3 regions of the Arthrobacter sp. DualSoilB13 genome follow, and region 2 is predicted to be linked to each of the others. Evidence: riboswitches for the same ligand, from Rfam matches in the RefSeq annotation. Region 2 holds a riboswitch; each other region holds the start of a gene.
The links. A riboswitch is a leader RNA that binds a small molecule or an ion and turns the genes downstream of it on or off. The one in region 2 is predicted to bind cyclic di-AMP.
Positions count from the first base shown of each region.

Region 1: another riboswitch for cyclic di-AMP. It lies ahead of ACZ5J0_RS04725 (C40 family peptidase); the one in region 2 lies ahead of ACZ5J0_RS01960 (NlpC/P60 family protein).
Region 3: another riboswitch for cyclic di-AMP. It lies ahead of ACZ5J0_RS03795 (aggregation-promoting factor C-terminal-like domain-containing protein); the one in region 2 lies ahead of ACZ5J0_RS01960 (NlpC/P60 family protein).

Region 1 is NZ_AP035865.1:981,608-987,165, forward strand. Features, by position in the region: gene serC (phosphoserine transaminase) at 1-113, opposite strand, end outside; gene ACZ5J0_RS04715 (metal-dependent transcriptional regulator) at 407-1,102, shown strand; cyclic di-AMP (ydaO/yuaA leader) riboswitch at 1,314-1,525, shown strand; gene ACZ5J0_RS04720 (M23 family metallopeptidase) at 1,530-2,366, shown strand; cyclic di-AMP (ydaO/yuaA leader) riboswitch at 2,512-2,673, shown strand; gene ACZ5J0_RS04725 (C40 family peptidase) at 2,678-3,421, shown strand; gene ACZ5J0_RS04730 (NlpC/P60 family protein) at 3,520-4,305, shown strand; gene ACZ5J0_RS04735 (HNH endonuclease) at 4,522-5,022, shown strand; gene ACZ5J0_RS04740 (DUF6457 domain-containing protein) at 5,065-5,558, shown strand, end outside.
Region 2 is NZ_AP035865.1:387,680-393,237, forward strand. Features, by position in the region: gene hutG (formimidoylglutamase) at 1-403, opposite strand, end outside; gene ACZ5J0_RS01950 (NCS2 family permease) at 478-1,920, opposite strand; gene ACZ5J0_RS01955 (copper resistance CopC family protein) at 2,036-2,671, shown strand; cyclic di-AMP (ydaO/yuaA leader) riboswitch at 2,846-3,013, shown strand; gene ACZ5J0_RS01960 (NlpC/P60 family protein) at 3,017-3,814, shown strand; gene ACZ5J0_RS01965 (Rossmann-fold NAD(P)-binding domain-containing protein) at 3,977-4,669, opposite strand; gene ACZ5J0_RS01970 (universal stress protein) at 5,087-5,558, shown strand, end outside.
Region 3 is NZ_AP035865.1:777,988-783,545, forward strand. Features, by position in the region: gene ACZ5J0_RS03785 (pyridoxal phosphate-dependent decarboxylase family protein) at 1-783, shown strand, start outside; gene ACZ5J0_RS03790 (glycosyltransferase) at 799-1,635, opposite strand; gene ACZ5J0_RS03795 (aggregation-promoting factor C-terminal-like domain-containing protein) at 1,847-2,710, opposite strand; cyclic di-AMP (ydaO/yuaA leader) riboswitch at 2,716-2,872, opposite strand; gene ACZ5J0_RS03800 (sensor histidine kinase) at 2,971-4,518, opposite strand; gene ACZ5J0_RS03805 (response regulator transcription factor) at 4,522-5,262, opposite strand.

The DNA.
Region 1 (5,558 bases), 590 kb from region 2:
GATGCTGCAGACAACGCCTCGATCTGTTCCGGGCGAACCTTGGACGGTCCAGCGCCGAAGCGTCCGTCCTTGGGCAGAAGGTCGGCGGGAATGGTGATGCTGTTGTCGCTCACGTGGCGCTCCAATGGGTGTCGGCTAGAGATGGGAGGTGGCATGGGGCATCAACTGCCCCTTCGACACCCCAATTCTGCCTGACACGGCCCGGCCTCAGGAACCTGCCACCGTCATAGTCCGCCACGTGGAATGCGGTCCCACCGAATGCGACCGGAATTATCCAGAGTAATTCCAAATAAGCTAGGCTGGGGGTTGGCGTTCCGGGGGCGGCGGTGCACACCGTCCGCCCTTGCCAGGGACGCGGTACGGTGGAGATTACGCAAGGAACTGCGTTCGAGGAGAGCTGAGCTGGATGACGGATCTGATCGATACCACTGAGATGTATCTTCGGACCATTTTGGAGCTTGAAGAAGAAAACATTGTGGCCCTGCGGGCCCGCATCGCCGAGCGCCTGCGGCACTCCGGCCCCACTGTTTCCCAGACCATCGGACGCATGGAGCGCGATGGCCTGGTGATTGTGTCCAACGACCGCCACCTGGAACTGACGGAAGCGGGCCGGAAGCGCGCCACCGAAGTCATGCGCAAGCACCGCCTCGCGGAGCGCCTGCTGGCCGACGTCATTGGGCTCGATTGGGCCTACGTCCATGATGAAGCGTGCCGCTGGGAGCACGTCATGAGCGAGCGTGTGGAGCGTCGGCTCTACGAGCTCTTGGAACACCCCACGGAGTCTCCCTACGGCAACCCCATCCCCGGACTTGAAGCGCTTGGCGGCCTTGCCAGCCAGCCCTTCCCTCGGCTGGATGTCAACCTGCTCCAGGCAATGGACGGATATGCCGCCGCTACCCGCGTGGTGGTCAGCCGCCTCGCGGAGCCCATCCAGGTTGAGCCGGAGCTCCTGACCCAATTGGACGAAGGCGGAATCCGTCCCGGCGCAAGTGTCTCGCTGGAGCGCGTCGGCGAGTACATCTCCGTCCGTGTTCCGGGCATCGAAGGCGCTTTGGAGCTGCCGCCCGAGGTGGCCGCGCACGTCTTCGTATCCCTCAACTGAGTGTCGCCGGCAGCGCCGTGTCAAACCTCACTTCTGTCACTTTTTAGCGTGCGTGACCTGCGGTTTTCCGAAAATAGTGATAAGGGCTTCTCGCTCTGAGCCCGATCCTGTTGATAACGAATTTATTACCGAAGGCCTTAATCCCCTATAGTTATTTACTAGCGCTGATACCAAAGCGTTACCTGATCCGGAGCCGAGCTCTGCCAGCGGATCAGGTGTGTCACCCACCACTGGCAGAGGCGGGGGAACCACAAGCGGCTGTCTAAAGAAGCAGCCTTGGGGTGAAGTCCGCAGCAGAAGTGCCCACGTATACAAGTCCCTCTTGGGATACCTGTGTGCCGTGAGCGCCTCGCGCGGACCGGGTCTTTGTACTCTCTGACCCGAATCCGACAGCTAACTTCGCAGGCTTTTGAGAGAGGAACAGAGTTTGACATCGCAGAACGTCAGGGGTCGCCGCCGCGCGTCCGGCCCCGCTGCTGAGCTGCGGCCAGCCACCGTCGTCACGGAGATCCGGCCCCGCGCCACCGAGCGTCAAGTGCGCCGCCGTAAGAGCCCCCTGCGCCAGGTTGCCGACTTCGCCGCTGCCAGCGGCGTCGGGCAGAAGGCCGGTGTTGCGCTTGCCGCCACCGGGCTTGCCCTGACTGTCGGCCTGCCGGCCACCAGCCCGGTCATGGCCACCTCGGAATCGGGCCAGACCGAGTCCGCCCTCGCCGTCGCAGCCCCCGCGGGCAGCCAGCCCGAGGTTTCCGCGGCCGCGTCGGCGAAGATCGACTTCAGCCGAGCCGCAGTCGCCACTGCCGCTGACCCCGATGGGAAGTTGAAGCAACTGCTCAGCGCCCAGTCGGCCGGAAGCATCCAGCGCGCATCATCCGTTGGCACCATGGCCAGCCCCCTTGACACGCTTACCACGGCATCGCCCTTCGGCTACCGCATCAGCCCCCTCACGGGCGGCGCCGGTGACTTCCACCGGGGCCAGGACTTCGTTGCCCAGTGCGGCACCGCTGTCCACGCAGCGGCAACCGGCAAGGTCACTTTCGCCGGATGGCACGAATATGGCGGAGGCAACCGTGTGGTGATCGACCACGGCAACGGCCTCGAGACCACGTACAACCACCTGTCGTCCTTCACCGTCCAGGTGGGACAAACCGTCAACCGTGGCGATACCGTCGCGCTGAGCGGCACCACGGGCGCTTCAACCGGCTGCCACCTCCACTTCGAGGTTCAGGTCAACGGTGAAGTCGTAGACCCCATGGGCTGGCTCTAACCAATCTGATGGTCGCCTCTCGCATGTGCGGGACACCCCGTGACCTGAATGTGACATTTGCGTTCAACTGTTGTAGCGTACAGAGCGCATCGGCTTTTTAGGGGGCCGGTGCACTTGAGTGGATTGCCTAGCTCTGCCACCTCTCAAGGTCCGTTCGCATAAATCGTCTGGCAGGGGCGGGGGAACCACTTCTGGTCTTCGTGAGAAGGCCTTGGGGTTAAGTCGCAAATCTTCCTTGGAAGCGGCGCGGCCGGATGACTCCCATCCGAATCCGACAGCTCACCTCGCAGGCATTGGGAGAGGCTACCTACGTGTCATCACGCACTACCCCTGCGCGCCATCGCGCCCAAACGGTTCGCACGAACCCGTTGAACACGCTTTCCAAGGCTGTATCCACCAACGCCGGAACCATGAGCCGTCAGGCCATCGTTCTGGCCGCAGCCTCAGGCCTCGTCCTCACCGTCGGATTGCCCGCACAGGCAGCCGACGCCGATGTTTCCAAGACTGAAGCCTCCAGCACCCAGCAGCTGGTTGTAACGGCAGTGGTTACCGCAGAGCCAACAGCCACCGTTTCCTTCGAGAGCCCCACCGTGGCCACCAAGGAAGCCCCCAAGGTAGTCCAGCGCGCAGCGCAGGTTACCGAACGAGCAACGGCCACCACGGACGAAGCCCCTGAAGCCGTGACGGCGAAGTCCTCCGAGGCCAAGGACCCGGCTGCCAGCGCAGCTGCTTCCGGCCTTGCTGCTATTGCCTACACCGGCATCGGCTCCCCGTACGTTTGGGGCGGAACAACACCTAACGGCTGGGACTGCTCCGGCTTCACCCAGTGGGTCTACGCCCAGGCAGGCATCAGCATCCCCCGCGTGAACGCCTGGACGGCTATGACGCCCACCAGCACTCCTTCTCCCGGCGACCTCGTCATGCAGAACGGCGGAGCCCATGTGGGCATCTACGTCGGCAATGGCATGATGATCAGCGCTTTGAACCCCGGCCAGGGAACGCTGCTGCACTCCGTAGCGTCCACCGGCACCTCCTCGTTCTACACCCTCCGCTAGAAACAATCCGGCTCGGGGTGGGCCGGCATGCCCGCAATGCCGGTCCTACCCGCTACCCGTGTGCACCCAACGGCGCTCGGATACGAAAAGAGAAAATCATGACCAGTGCAAACAAGCTTGCACGGCACCGCGCTGAGGCCCCCAAGACCAGCTCGCTTGCCGTCATTGCCAAAGCTGTCAGCTCCAACGCCGCCGGCGTTGGCCGCCAGGCAGCAGTGATCGCCGCAGCTTCAGGCCTGGTCCTGACCAGCGGCATCGCGGCCAACGCAGCCGAGACCAACGTTGATCGTGAGTCGACCTCCACGTCCACATTGGACGTCCAGTCCGTAGCGCAGGCCACCATCGCGGCCGACTCCACTGTGGCTATCTCTTACGAGCGTCCCGTGGTCACCACCGTGGAAGCTCCGGCTCCCGTTGTGGTGGAAGAAGCGCCGGCCAAGGTTGAAGCCAAGGAAGTACCTGCGGTTGCCGCCAAGGCCGCTCCTGCAGCCAACGCCACCGTGGCCGTCAGCAACTCAACCCCCGCTCCAGCAGCTCCGGCGGCTTCCAGCGGACTCGGCGCAGCCATCGCTGCAGCTGCTTACGCCCAGCTCGGCGTCACCCAGGACTGCACCATGCTGGTCACCAACTCCCTTGCAGCCGTGGGAATCAACTTCCACGACTGGCCTGCAGGTTACCTCTCCTTGGGCCGCACGGTCAGTGCAGCAGAAGCCCAGCCCGGCGACCTCGCCTACTACGCAAACGGTGGTTTGGCCGGACAGGCGCACATCGCTGTATACGTGGGCAACGGCCAGGCAGTTCACGGTGGATGGAACGGATCCACCACGGCACTGTTCAGCGTCAACGTCGGTTCCGGCCCGGTTTTCATCCGCGTCAACGGCTGATTCACTTTCTTCAGAACACCCCGCAGGCTCCGGCCGGCGGGGTGTTCTGCTTTAACCGCGCATGAACTCTTGCCGACACTGTGAGCGAAACGACAGAAAAATTCGTTGATACGGCATATAAGTGCTTACCCTTATGTTGTCGATCCACAGCCCGTACATGCAGAGGGCAGCCGGCCCTCGTGCCCCTGACGGGTGCGGCCGTGAAGAGGTACGTGCATGCGCACACTCGTTCTGAATGCTGGATATGAACCGCTGGCGGTAATAACATTCCGCCGGGCGCTGGTCCTTGTGCTCACTGGGAAAGCTAGCGTAGTGGCCGAAGGCGACGAGCCTGTCGTCGGGCCACAGGAAATTCTTGGACGCCCGTCCGTGATTCTCCTTAACCGCTACATACGTCCCAAGTACAACAAGGTCACCGCCGTGAGCCGCCGCGGGGTGCTTCGCCGCGACGGTCACCGGTGCGCCTATTGCGGCAAAACAGCCCACACCATAGACCACGTCCACCCCAAATCCAGGGGCGGCGCGGATTCCTGGGAAAACCTGGTTGCGGCGTGCTTGAAATGCAACAACGCCAAAAGCGACCACACACTGGCTGAAATGGGTTGGAAGCTCCGTTTCAAACCCGGGGTGCCCCAGGGAACCATGTGGCAGATCAAAGAACTCGAGAAACCTGCGCCGGACTGGGACCCGTTCCTTTTGCCGGAATCCGCTGCCTGATCGATTTCTGCTGACCTCCGGCCGCCCGGGTAGTCTGGGCGGATGGAGTTCAACGCCGTGATTTTGGCGGGTGGCAGGGCCACCCGCCTCGGCGGCGTGCCCAAGCCATGGTTGAAGTACGACGGCGACACCCTCCTTTCGCTCGCACTTCAGGCTGCCCGGGGTGCTTCGGCGGTGGTTGTGGTGGGGCCGGATGAGCCCGGCTCAGGCGGCGGCGAGCCAGGAGGCACCGGGAACCTACCGGACGCTGTTCTGCGGACACGCGAAGAACCTGTATTCGCAGGGCCGGCAGCTGCCATCGCGGCCGGCTTGAGCGCGCTGAAGAATGGCGGTAGGAGCACTCCATGGACGTTGGTGCTTGCCTGCGATATGCCGCATGCATCCCGCGGTGTTGGCCTCCTTTGGGCAGCTCTTGAGTCCAGTCCCGGAATGGAAGGAGCCATGGCCGTCTCTGCCGACGGCCGGAAGCAGCCACTTCTGGGGGCCTACAGTACAGAGGCCCTGGAAAGGGAAGTGGCCGTAGCTTCGGGAGGTTC
Region 2 (5,558 bases):
AGGCAGTCTCGTGGCCGCCGCCCAGCACCACGGTGAGGTTACCGGCGTCGAGCAGTCCCGAAATGGCGCGCCCGGCGCGCTCTTGGCCAGCCTCAAGTGAGTCGTCCTCCACCACCACGTCACCGGCGTCGAACACGTCGCGGTCAAGGTGGAAAGCCAGCGGACCCAGAGCCGCACGGATGGCGGCTGGTGCGGCGGCGGCGCCCACACGGCCCTTGTTGCGGAGGACGCCGGCGTCGCTGCAGAAACCAAGCACGACGGCGGGGCGCGAGGCTGCTGCGGTGCCGGACACGGTGTGGGGTGCTACAGCTTGCCACCAGCGGCGGTGCTCGGCGCCGTCCCCATCAAAGCGGCCGGTCCACGGTGTGGGATTGACGTCGACGGTGGGGGCGCTTGTTTCCATGCTTCCAGCACACCCGACGCGGGGCCCAAAAACCAGTGGCCCAGCGCCGGGAGTGTCTGAAATCCCGGACTGGGCTACTTTACGCCCAGCAGCTCTTCCACGGTTCCGATGCCGAAGAACAGCAGGAAGGCAGCAGCCACAGCCCACATCAGCGGGTGGACTTCGCGGGCGCGGCCCTGGAAGGTGCGGATCAGGACGTAGGAGATGAAGCCCGCGCCGAGGCCGTTGGCAATCGAGTAGGTGAACGGCATGAGCGCGATGGTCAGGAACGCGGGAATTCCGACGCCCCAGTCCTGCCAGTCGATCTTGCCCACCTGGGAGACCATCATGAAGCCCACCACTACCAGGGCGGGGGCCACGGCCTCGAACGGCACCAGGTTGATCAGGGGAGTGAAGAACATGGCAACCAGGAAGAGTGCGCCGGTGACGATCGAGGCGAGCCCGGTTCGTGCACCTTCGCCGATCCCGGCACCGGACTCCACAAAGATCTGGTTGGACGAAACAGAGGCCCCACCGCCCACGATCGCTCCGAGCGCGTCCACTTGGAGGACCCGGTCCACGTTGGGGATGTTCCCGTCCTTATCCACTGTCCCGGCCTCGTTGGCCAGGCCAACCATGGTGCCCATGGCGTCGAAGAAGATGCTGAGGAGGATCACGAATGCCAGCAAAGCTGCACCGATGAAACCGAGGTGCTCAAAGGCGCCGAACGGGTTGGCCTTGCCGATCAGGGACAGGTCCGGTGCGCCCCATTCACTGAGCTTGGGGGCCACCAGGGACCAGCCGCGGGGGTTGACGTTGGTGCCGTCAAAGCTTGGGCCAATGTGGAGAGTGAACTCGAGGATGGCAGCCAGCGCGGTGGAAACCACGATGCCGATCAGGATGGCTCCGCGGACCTTCCGGACCACCAGCGCGATGGTGAGGATCAGGCCCACTGCGAATACCAGGGTGGGCCAGCCAAGGAGCTTGCCGTCCACGCCCAGACCGAGTGGAACGGTGGTTCCGGCGGCGTCGGGGATGCGCCGGACGAAACCGGCGTTAACCAGGCCGATGAGGGCGATGAAGAGGCCAATGCCCACAACGATTGCCGTCTTGAGGGCTTCAGGCACCGCCTTGAACACGGCAGTCCGGAATCCGGTCAGCACCAGGATGAGCATGGTGATGCCCGAAAGTACCACGAGTCCCATCATGTCCGGCCATGTCAGCCCGGGGTGCGATGCCACCGTGACTGCGACGAACGCGTTGACGCCCAAGCCTGTGGCCACGGCGAACGGGTGCTTGGCCCAGGCTCCCATGAGGATGGTCAGGATGCCGGCAACGAACGCCGTGGTGGCTGCCACGGCGGTGAAACCCAGCGACGCGCCACTCGAATCGGGTCCGGAGAGGATCAGTGGATTGAGCACCACGATGTAGCTCATGGCGAAGAAGGTCGCGAAGCCGCCACGGATTTCCCGCGAATATGTGGATCCACGTTCGGAGATCTTGAAGTAGCGGTCGACTGCAGAACCTTGTTTAAGCATGAAGGTCTCCGGGGATCGAGGGGGAGTTTGCTCTCAAATCCTATGTTGTCCGGTGCGGGCCCTCCCAACGATTCGCCTAGTCTGTAAGGAAGCCAACACTAGGAGAAACCGCCCCATGCGTACCATCCGCCCGCTTCTGGCCGCCGTCGTCGCTGCTCTTGCTTTTGCTTCCGCCCTGCTGTTTGCAGCGGCACCGGCGTCCGCGCACGACGTCGCCGAGTCCACAGCGCCAGCCAACGGTGCCCGCGTTGCGGAAGTCCCGGCGTCGGTCTCCATTACGTTCAACAACCGCCCGCTCGCGATCGGATCGGGCGTAACGGTGACGGCTGGCGGCGAGAACTGGGCGGACGGTCCGGTCGAAATCATCGACAACCAGGCCGTTCAGAAGCTCCGCGAGGGCGCCCCTGCCGGCGAGTTCACAGTGGTGTGGCGCGTGGTCAGCTCCGACTCGCACCCGATTGAGGGCACCTTCACGTTCACAGCCGCCGCAGGAGGCTCGACGTCGGCGAGTGGTACGGCGGGTGCCTCACCAGCGGCTTCGGCTTCCTCAGCTGCGGTACCAACAGTGGGCACCGCCGCACCAGGGACTGCCGGTAACAATGAGCCAGCCGCCGACGCCTCCCAACCTTTCCCTTGGAGCATTGTGGGGCTGGCTGTTGTGGCGGTGGGTCTCGTTATTTATCTCGCCGTTACCGCACGGAAGAAATTGGCGGCGTCCAACGACTCAGAGGGCGATACTCCCGCGGAATAGCGCGGTTTTCTACGTAGCTGCGAATATCTCGAATCGGTTACCGCGACACGCCAGAAGCCCACTTCCCGTTACTTAAATGTGACTTCGGGGGAATCATCGCGTACCGTAGTTCCTGTGCCTGTTCCACGTAGCGGGCACTTCCGGCCTGATTGCCTAGCTCTGCCGCAGTCCGGAATCCGTTCGCAGACAAACCTACGGCAGAGACGGGGAACCCAATTTAGGTCGCTTTCGAGCGTGCCTTGGGGTGAAGTCACGATGCTTTCGCTGAACAGCGGGAGATAGTGGCCGGGTGACTCCCATCCGAATCCGACAGCTAACCTCGCAGGCATCGGGAGAGGCTCTTTCATGTCTTCACGCATTCTTCGCGGCCGTCGTAAGGCGGACAGCGTACGTCCTAATCCGTTCATCTCCATCTCGAAGGCAGTTGCCAGCAACGCTTCAGGCGCTGGTCGTCAGGCAGCTGTTATCGCAGCAGCCTCGGGCCTCGTTTTGACCGGTTCCATTGCTGCTCACGCAGCTGAGACCCCGGTTCAGCGCGATTCCAGCCCCGCAACGGTTGCCGAGACCGTTTCCGAGGCACCCACCAAGGTTGTTACCGCCCTGTCGACGGCTACCGTCAATTTCGAGCGTCCCGCAGTTGCTTCCGTAGCAGCTCCGGTCATCGAAAAGCCGGCCCCCGTTGTTGAGGCCCCTGTAGCCAAGAAGGCAGCTGTCACCACGGCTGCTGCTGCAGCTCCCGTTGCCGCTCAGGCCGCGGTTGCTGCTCCTGTTGCTGCCGCACCCGCACCGGTTGCCGCTGCTCCTGCAGCTGCCCCCGCCGCCGGCGGCGTCAACGCAGCCATGGTTGCTTCGGCTTACGCACAGATCGGTATCTTCCAGGACTGCACCGCCATGGTCGAAAAGGCCCTTGGCTCCGCAGGCATCCCGGTAGGCGACCTCGGTCCCATGCAGTTCATGAACTACGGCAAGGTCGTCAGCGATCCCCAGCCCGGTGACATGATCGTCCAGTCCGGCCACGTTGCTATCTACATCGGCAACGGCCAGGCCATCAGCGGTGGCATCAACGGCAACCAGACGGGCATCCACCCGATCAGCTGGTTGACCGCAACGGGTCCCCTGACCTACGTACGCGCTGGCGCATAAAGCCTCACGCTTCAGTTCAAAGGCCGGTGCCTTCGAAGACTTATGTCTCCGGAGGCACCGGCCTTTGGCGTTAAGTTCTGTTCGTAAAAGTTCAGTGCGGGACGTACGACGGCGGACTTGGCTGGCTTGCGGGGGTGGTAGCGCGTTTGCTTGCGGGACTTCCTAGGCGATGGCGACGCCGGGACCCTCCGGCAGGGCAACCTTGGAGGAGATGGCCTGACCCACTGCTTTGGCTTGCCGCAGCACTTCCTTGGGGGACGGAGTGATGAGGTCTCCGACGCCCACCAGGTGCATTCCCACGGCCCGCATGGCCGCGGCAAGATTCTGTCCGACTGCAATGCCAAGTTCGGCCAGCATGCGCCGTAGCTGGCTTTGGGCGCAGCGTGTCACTACTACGTGGTCTGCCAGAAGAACGCCTTGGGCTGTGTGGATTGCCCACTGGCGAGGATGGGATTCGTGGGGGCCGGATGCGTGGAGCCCGGTCCTCAGGCCTGTGGTTGTCATGCTGGCGGCCACACCGTATCCGATATGCCGTGAGGGATCTGAGCCCAGGAAATCCAAGCGGACAGCGCGAGTGGTGTTACGAACGTCCAGGTGATGACTGGCAGCGTAGTTCCTCAGGTGGCGAAGGATTTCGTTGCGTTCCTGCATTGCTGTCGGATCTGCGGCGTCGGTGCGTTGGAGCATGCCTGTATGGACGGACGGTCCAGTAGTGGATAACGCGCCGAACCCGTCTACCACGATCGAACCCACGCCGTAGCGGCTGAGTTCGCTGGCAACTGCCAAGCCGGACAGGCCGGCTCCGATGATCACGGTGGTGGTGCGTTCCGTGCCGGAATCAGGCGTGAGTGACACTGCTTGGTTCCTCCTTGACGTGTGTGCCTTCGGCATCGCGTGGGATCGCGTCCGAGTTCCCCAAGCGGCCGCAAGTAAATGACCGGGGCGTGTGGTGTGAGACACGTTTTCCGGCCATTCGGTGACTCGAACACTACCGAACTTTTTCGGCCATGGATAGCCTCTCCGCCTGCGCGTTTTGTCTCTTCGCCGCGAGCACCCCAGGGGCCGCCGGGAACCGAGCCCTGACCGTTATGCACATAGCCAAATGTCGTCTTGATTCGCCACTGCTGACCGAGAATAGTGAGCATTGGGAGGAGGAATTTCCGGGTTTCTCCTGCCCCGGCCGTTGGCAATAAAACAGTCTGGAAGTTCTAGGCCGGGATCCTCTGGCAGAATAGCCGGAACATCAAGCAGTAGGTGGAGAGGCAGGCCCCCATGGACCAGCACGGAAGACACAGTGAAGAGTCACCGGACGGCCAGGACCAGGTTGTGGAACCTGGTGGCATCGTCGTCGGGGTGGATGGTTCAGAGCACGGTCAGTGCGCCTTGGTTTGGGCCGCACGGGAGGCGGAGCGCCGCCAGCTTCCGCTGCATATTGTCACGGCATACTCCGTGCCAATTTTCGCGGCCTCCGGCTTGGACGGTGGCTACGCAACAGTTGACGATTCCGTCATCCGCGAAGGCGCTGATGCGATCGTTCGTCAAGCCTTGGACAAAGTCTCCGGATATGCCATTGACGTCGATGCTTCCGTGGAAAACGGTGATGCCGCTGGTGTCTTGTTGGACCTTTCCGAGGAGGCCGCGCTGCTGGTGTTCGGCAGCAGGGGTCGCGGTGGGTTCGTCGGGCGCCTCCTGGGTTCGGTGAGTAGTGCCCTGCCCGCGCACGCCAAATGCCCCACGGTGACGG
Region 3 (5,558 bases), 390 kb from region 2:
GACGCCGACGACGAGGGCAGGATATTTCCCGATGCCTTGGCCGATGCCATGGATCAGCAGCCGGGGCCATCCTTGGTTTGCCTGCAGGCCGGCAACCTCCACTCCGGTGCGTTTGATCCCATGGAGGAGGCCATAGCTGTGGCCCACGATCGCGGTGCATGGGTACATGTGGACGGCGCCTTTGGTTTGTGGGCGGCTGTGAGCCCAACGCTGCGTACCCGGCTGGCCGGTGTTGAGGACGCCGACTCCTGGGCAACGGACGCACACAAAACCCTGAACGTCCCCTACGACTGTGGCCTGGCAATCGTGGCCCGCCCGGAAGCCTTGAGGCGTGCTTTCAGTGTTCACACCAGTTACCTGATAGCCACTGATGCCGGACCGGGGGACCCTTTCGAGAAAGTTCCGGAGATGTCCCGCCGCGCCCGCGGCATTCCGGTGTGGGCGGCACTGAGGCAGCTGGGCCGGGACGGCGTGATTTCCATGGTGGACCGTCTTGCGGCAAATGCCCGTGCTTTGGCTGAAGGACTATCCGCGATCCCGGGAGTGGAAGTGCTTAACGACGTCGTGTTCACGCAGGTCTCCGTGAGTTTCGGCAGTGACGATCGCACGCACCGCATCACCCAGCGGCTCATGGCCGAGGGCGCGGTGTGGATGTCCGGTTCGTCATGGCGAGGACGTGAGATCCTGCGGATCTCTGTGAGCAACTGGACCACGGACGCTGGTGATGTGGCCGCGTCCATCGCGGCCGTACGGGGCGCGGTGGAAGCCGAACCGGAGGCGTAGCGCTCTTCGGAAAGTTCAGTGCCGGTGAGGGCCCCGGCCCAGTTCGGCGCGAAGCCCGGCGACGGGAATTGTCCCGCGGCGCAGTTTGCGGGTCAGCCCCGCCAACCCTTTGAGGTCGGTCAAAAGGGTACGTACGACGTCGACACTTGAGTCGGGATTGTCGCTCCAGTCCACCGGCACCTCATGAATGCGCAGAGCGGAGCGGTCAGCGATGATCAGCAGTTCGGTGTCGAAAAACCATGCTTCATCGCGGGTGTAGGGGAGCAGCTGGCGGGCGACGTCGGCACGAATGGCTTTGAACCCGCACTCAGCATCGGAGAAGCGCGCTCCCGTCAGGACGCGCAACAGAAAATTGTAGGCGCGTGCAATGACGTCACGGTGGTGGCTAAATGTCCCGTGCGAAGCCTTTGCCAGACGCGTGCCGACAGCGAGGTCTGAGTGGCCCGACATCAGCGGGGCCAGAAGAGGAGCCACGGCCGAAAGGTCGAAGGACAGGTCCAGGTCTATATAGGCAAGCAGCGGTGACGCGGAGGACAACCAGATCTTACGGAGGGAGTTTCCGCGGCCCCTTCGATCAAGACGGACCACCATAAGCTCGGGGAATTCCCTCGCCAGGCGTTCGGCGATCCGCAGGGTGCCGTCCGTGCTGGCGTTGTCCACCACAGTGATCCGGAAGGTGTGCGGAAGAGTGTCTGCAAGGTGCCCGTGCAGCCTGCGAAGGTTTTCTTCCAGGCGGACTTCCTGGTTGAACACGGGTATGGCGATGTCCAGGACGGGAGCCAGCGCGGGTGTGCTGGCGGGAGTGCCTTGCACCGTCCGATGCAGTGCTGGCCGGGGAGCTGTGAGCGTCATATATCCAGCATGCGACGGCCGATTATGTGGGCTTTAGGCGGAGGCTGTGACCGCGCTGTGAACCATGGGCAGCGCCTGTGAACCACGGGTGGCGCCTGTGAACCACGGGTGGCGCCTGTAAAACAGCAAAAGCCGCATCCGTTCCCGCCATCCGCTCCAGTGGGTACTGGGGCGGACGGCGGGAACGGGCGCGGCAATGAAGCGGTCTGGCTTAGTACCAGTTGTTGGCCAAGTGGAAGCCCAGAGCGGCGGACGGGGATCCGTAGCGCTCCTTGATGTAGTTCAGGCCCCACTTGATCTGGGTCTGGTAGTTGGTCTGCCAGTCAGCACCAGCGGAGGCCATCTTGCCGGCCGGGAGGGACTGGACAATGCCATACGCGCCGCTGGAAGCGTTGGTGGCAGTTGTCCTCCAGTTGGATTCCTTCTCCCACAGGGTGTTCAGTGCGGTCATCTCAGCTGCGCTCCAGCCGTAGTTGCCCAGGATGCTGGCGGCGTAGGCCTTGGCGGCGGCGGGGTCGTCCACGGCTTTCGGGGCGGCTGCGGCAGCTGCAGCTTCCGCAGCGGCGGCGGCAGCAGCGGCGTCGGCGGCTTGCTTGGCTGCAGCGTCAGCGGCAGCCTTCTCAGCTGCGGCTTGGGCGGCAGCGGCGTCGGCGGCTTGCTTGGCTGCAGCGTCAGCGGCAGCCTTCTCAGCAGCGGCCTGGTCAGCGGCAGCCTTGTCGGCAGCGGCCTTCTCAGCAGCTGCCTTGTCCGCGGCAGCCCGGTCAGCTGCGCCCTTGGCGGCGGCAGCATCCAAGGAAGCGGAGATTTCAGCTGACTTGTTGGCGCTGACCTGGGCAGCAGCCTGGGTCCCGGCAACGCGGCTCGCCTCAGGGAGAGTCAACGCGGCGTTTGCGGCGGTTCCGAGCGATGCAACACCCAGTGCGGCTGCAACAACGCCGGCTACGACTGACATGCGGTGGCCGGACTTACCCTGGCGGGCAGCGTTCTTGAGGACGGACTGCGACTTGGTGAGCGGTGCGTTGTGTTCGTCGCGGTGACGCGCAGAAGGGCGCGTCTGATCGTTAAATTCAGACATGTTGTGTGACCTCTCAGCGCCTGCGGAGTTAGCTGTCGGGTTCGGATGAGGTCATCCGGCCGCGCGTCACGCTGCGGCTTCACCCCTAGGGCGGCACATTGCCAGGCCCGGAGACTGTGGGTCCCCCGTCTCTGCCTCAAAGAAGAACGGACTCCGGGAAGTGGCAGAGCTCGGCGCATCCCGGATGTGGGTCCTTGGGGAAACCCACCCTTTCGACGGTACAGGAGGTTTCTTCAGAAGTCACATTTAGGTAACAGAGATCACGACGCCGGTGAGTCGCCTTGCCGGCTTGTCTGACTTTCTCCGGCGCTTACCGTGGGAAGTCGCAGTGCGAACTCGGTGCGCCCGGGCCGGGAGGTCACCTCCACGGTGCCACCATGGGCGGCAACAATCGAATCCACAATGGAAAGGCCCAGTCCGGAGGTGCCTTCAGAACCCGATCTCGCGGCATCAGCGCGGGCAAAACGGGAGAAGATCCGGCCTTGGAAATCGACCGGAATGCCCGGGCCGTTGTCCGTGACTGTGACCACTGCGCTGCCATCAGCGGAGAGCATGACGCCTGTCACCACGGTGGTGCCGGGATCGGTATGTTTGCGCGCGTTGGACAGCAGGTTGGCGAGCACCTGGTGCAATTGCGTTACATCGCCGCGGACCGTGACAGGTTCATCGGGGAGCTGGAGGTGCCAGATGTGATCCGGCGCCATGACCTTCTCATCGCTGACGGTTTCGATCACCAATTGGGTCAGGTCAACGTCCTCGACTTTCACGGGCTGCCCCTCGTCCAGGCGCGCCAGCAGCAGCAGGTCCTCAACCAGCGTGGTCATGCGCTCCGATTGGCTTTGGACCCTTGCCAGCGACTTGCGGCCATCGTCGGTGAAGGTCTCGGTCATCCTCAGCAACTCCGTGTAGCCTCGGATCGCGGTGAGCGGTGTGCGGAGTTCGTGTGAGGCATCAGCGACGAACTGACGCACCTTGGTTTCGCTTTCCTGCCGTGCTTCCAACGCACTGGCGACGTTCTCCAGCATCTGGTTCAGAGCATGGCCAACGCTTCCAACTTCCGTTCCGGGATGAGCGGCCGACGGCGGTACGCGCACCGCAAGTGCGACCTCACCGGCGTCGAGGGGGAGGCGCGAAACCTTGGTGGCAACCTCGGAGAGCTGCTCAAGCGGCCGCATGGTCCGCCGGATGATCACTGTTCCGGCGAGGCCGATCAGTACCAATCCGCCCAACGAAACCAACACCATGGTCCACACCAGCGAGGCCTCGGCGCTTTGCTTGTCCGCCAAGGGCAGTCCCGTCACGATCACATCACCGTAGGTGTCCACTGCCACCAGCCGGTAGTCACCATTGGACAGGGACCGATCCACCGGGACGTTGTCCTTGGGGAGCGACAACAGGACCTGCTCATCGGCTGCGGAGAGTGAAACGCGGTTGCCTTGGGCGTCGATGAGCCCCGAACTCCTCACGGTTGAGCCGTCGATCCTCGCGTTGAGCGTTCCCGCGGCCTGGCCGCGCGCCTCCAGCGGGTCAGGCCTTCCGGAGGGGTTCGTGGGAAAGTTCGACGGCGGCCTGCCGAAGTCGGTCGCGCGGCTGGACGCCTGCTCCAATTGCCTATCGAGCTGCCTGTTGAAGACCATGTCCATGGACGCGTAGCTGACAATGCCCACGGCTCCGCAGATGGCCACCAGGAGTGCCATGGCCACCAGGACCAGTCGGGTCCGCAGGTGCCAGGTGGACGGATTGAGCCAGCTGCGCTCTGGATTTCCGGGAATACGGGAGCTTTTTGCCACTCCTGACAGTGTGCTCAACGCTTAGTCCGCTGGCTTGATGACGTACCCGGCGCCACGGATGGTGTGGATCATGGGTGGATGGTTGGCTTCGATCTTCTTGCGTAGGTAGGAGATGTACAGTTCCACGATGTTGGCCTGGCCACCGAAGTCGTAGTCCCACACCCGGTCCAGAATCTGGGCTTTGCTGACCACCCGTTTGGGGTTTTCCATGAGGTAGCGCAAAAGTTCAAACTGGGTGGCGGTGAGCGGGATGTCCTCGCCGGCCCGGGTGACTTCGCGGGTGTCCACGTTCAGCGTGAGATCTCCCACCACAAGCTCGGCAGTGTCCATGGCCGCCACCCCGGAACGCTGGACCAGACGGTGGAGGCGTAGGAGGACCTCTTCCATGCTGAAGGGCTTGGTGACGTAGTCGTCCCCTCCGGCGGCGAGCCCAACGATCCGATCCTGTACGGCGTCCTTGGCGGTGAGGAACAGTGCGGGAACTTCCGGGGCGAAGGTGCGGATGCGATTGAGGACCTCCACGCCGTCGAAGCCGGGCAGCATGACGTCCAGGACCAGCACGTCAGGGCGAAAGTCCTTGGCCAGTTTTACGGCCCCGGGCCCGTCCCCGGCCACTGCCACGGACCAGCCCGCCATTCGAAGTCCCATGCTCATGAGCTCGGCGAGGCTGGGTTCATCGTCCACCACAAGGGCGCGGATGGGGGAGCCGTCCGGATGGGAGAGTTGGGGAAGGTTGTTGGTCATGGAGTGCGAGGAGGCCATGGGACAACTCTCCGTTCTGCTGGTTAGCCAGCGCTTTGCCGGTCCTGTGAAGACGCTGTGAACCCAACACTAGCGAGAGAGCTGTTTCTACAGCTTGTAGCAGATTTTTTCGGGAAATTTGTTGAACCGCCATTTAGTGTGATTGGACAGCAACTGTTTCAGATCGTGAGATTCCGCCGCATGCCCGTTCGTGGGAACCGACGCGGCACTCTGGCCAGATTCACCGAAGAAAATTCACTTAATGGCGAATATTCCCGGCTGTGGTCGAATGAAATGCCATTCATTTATAGGCCCGG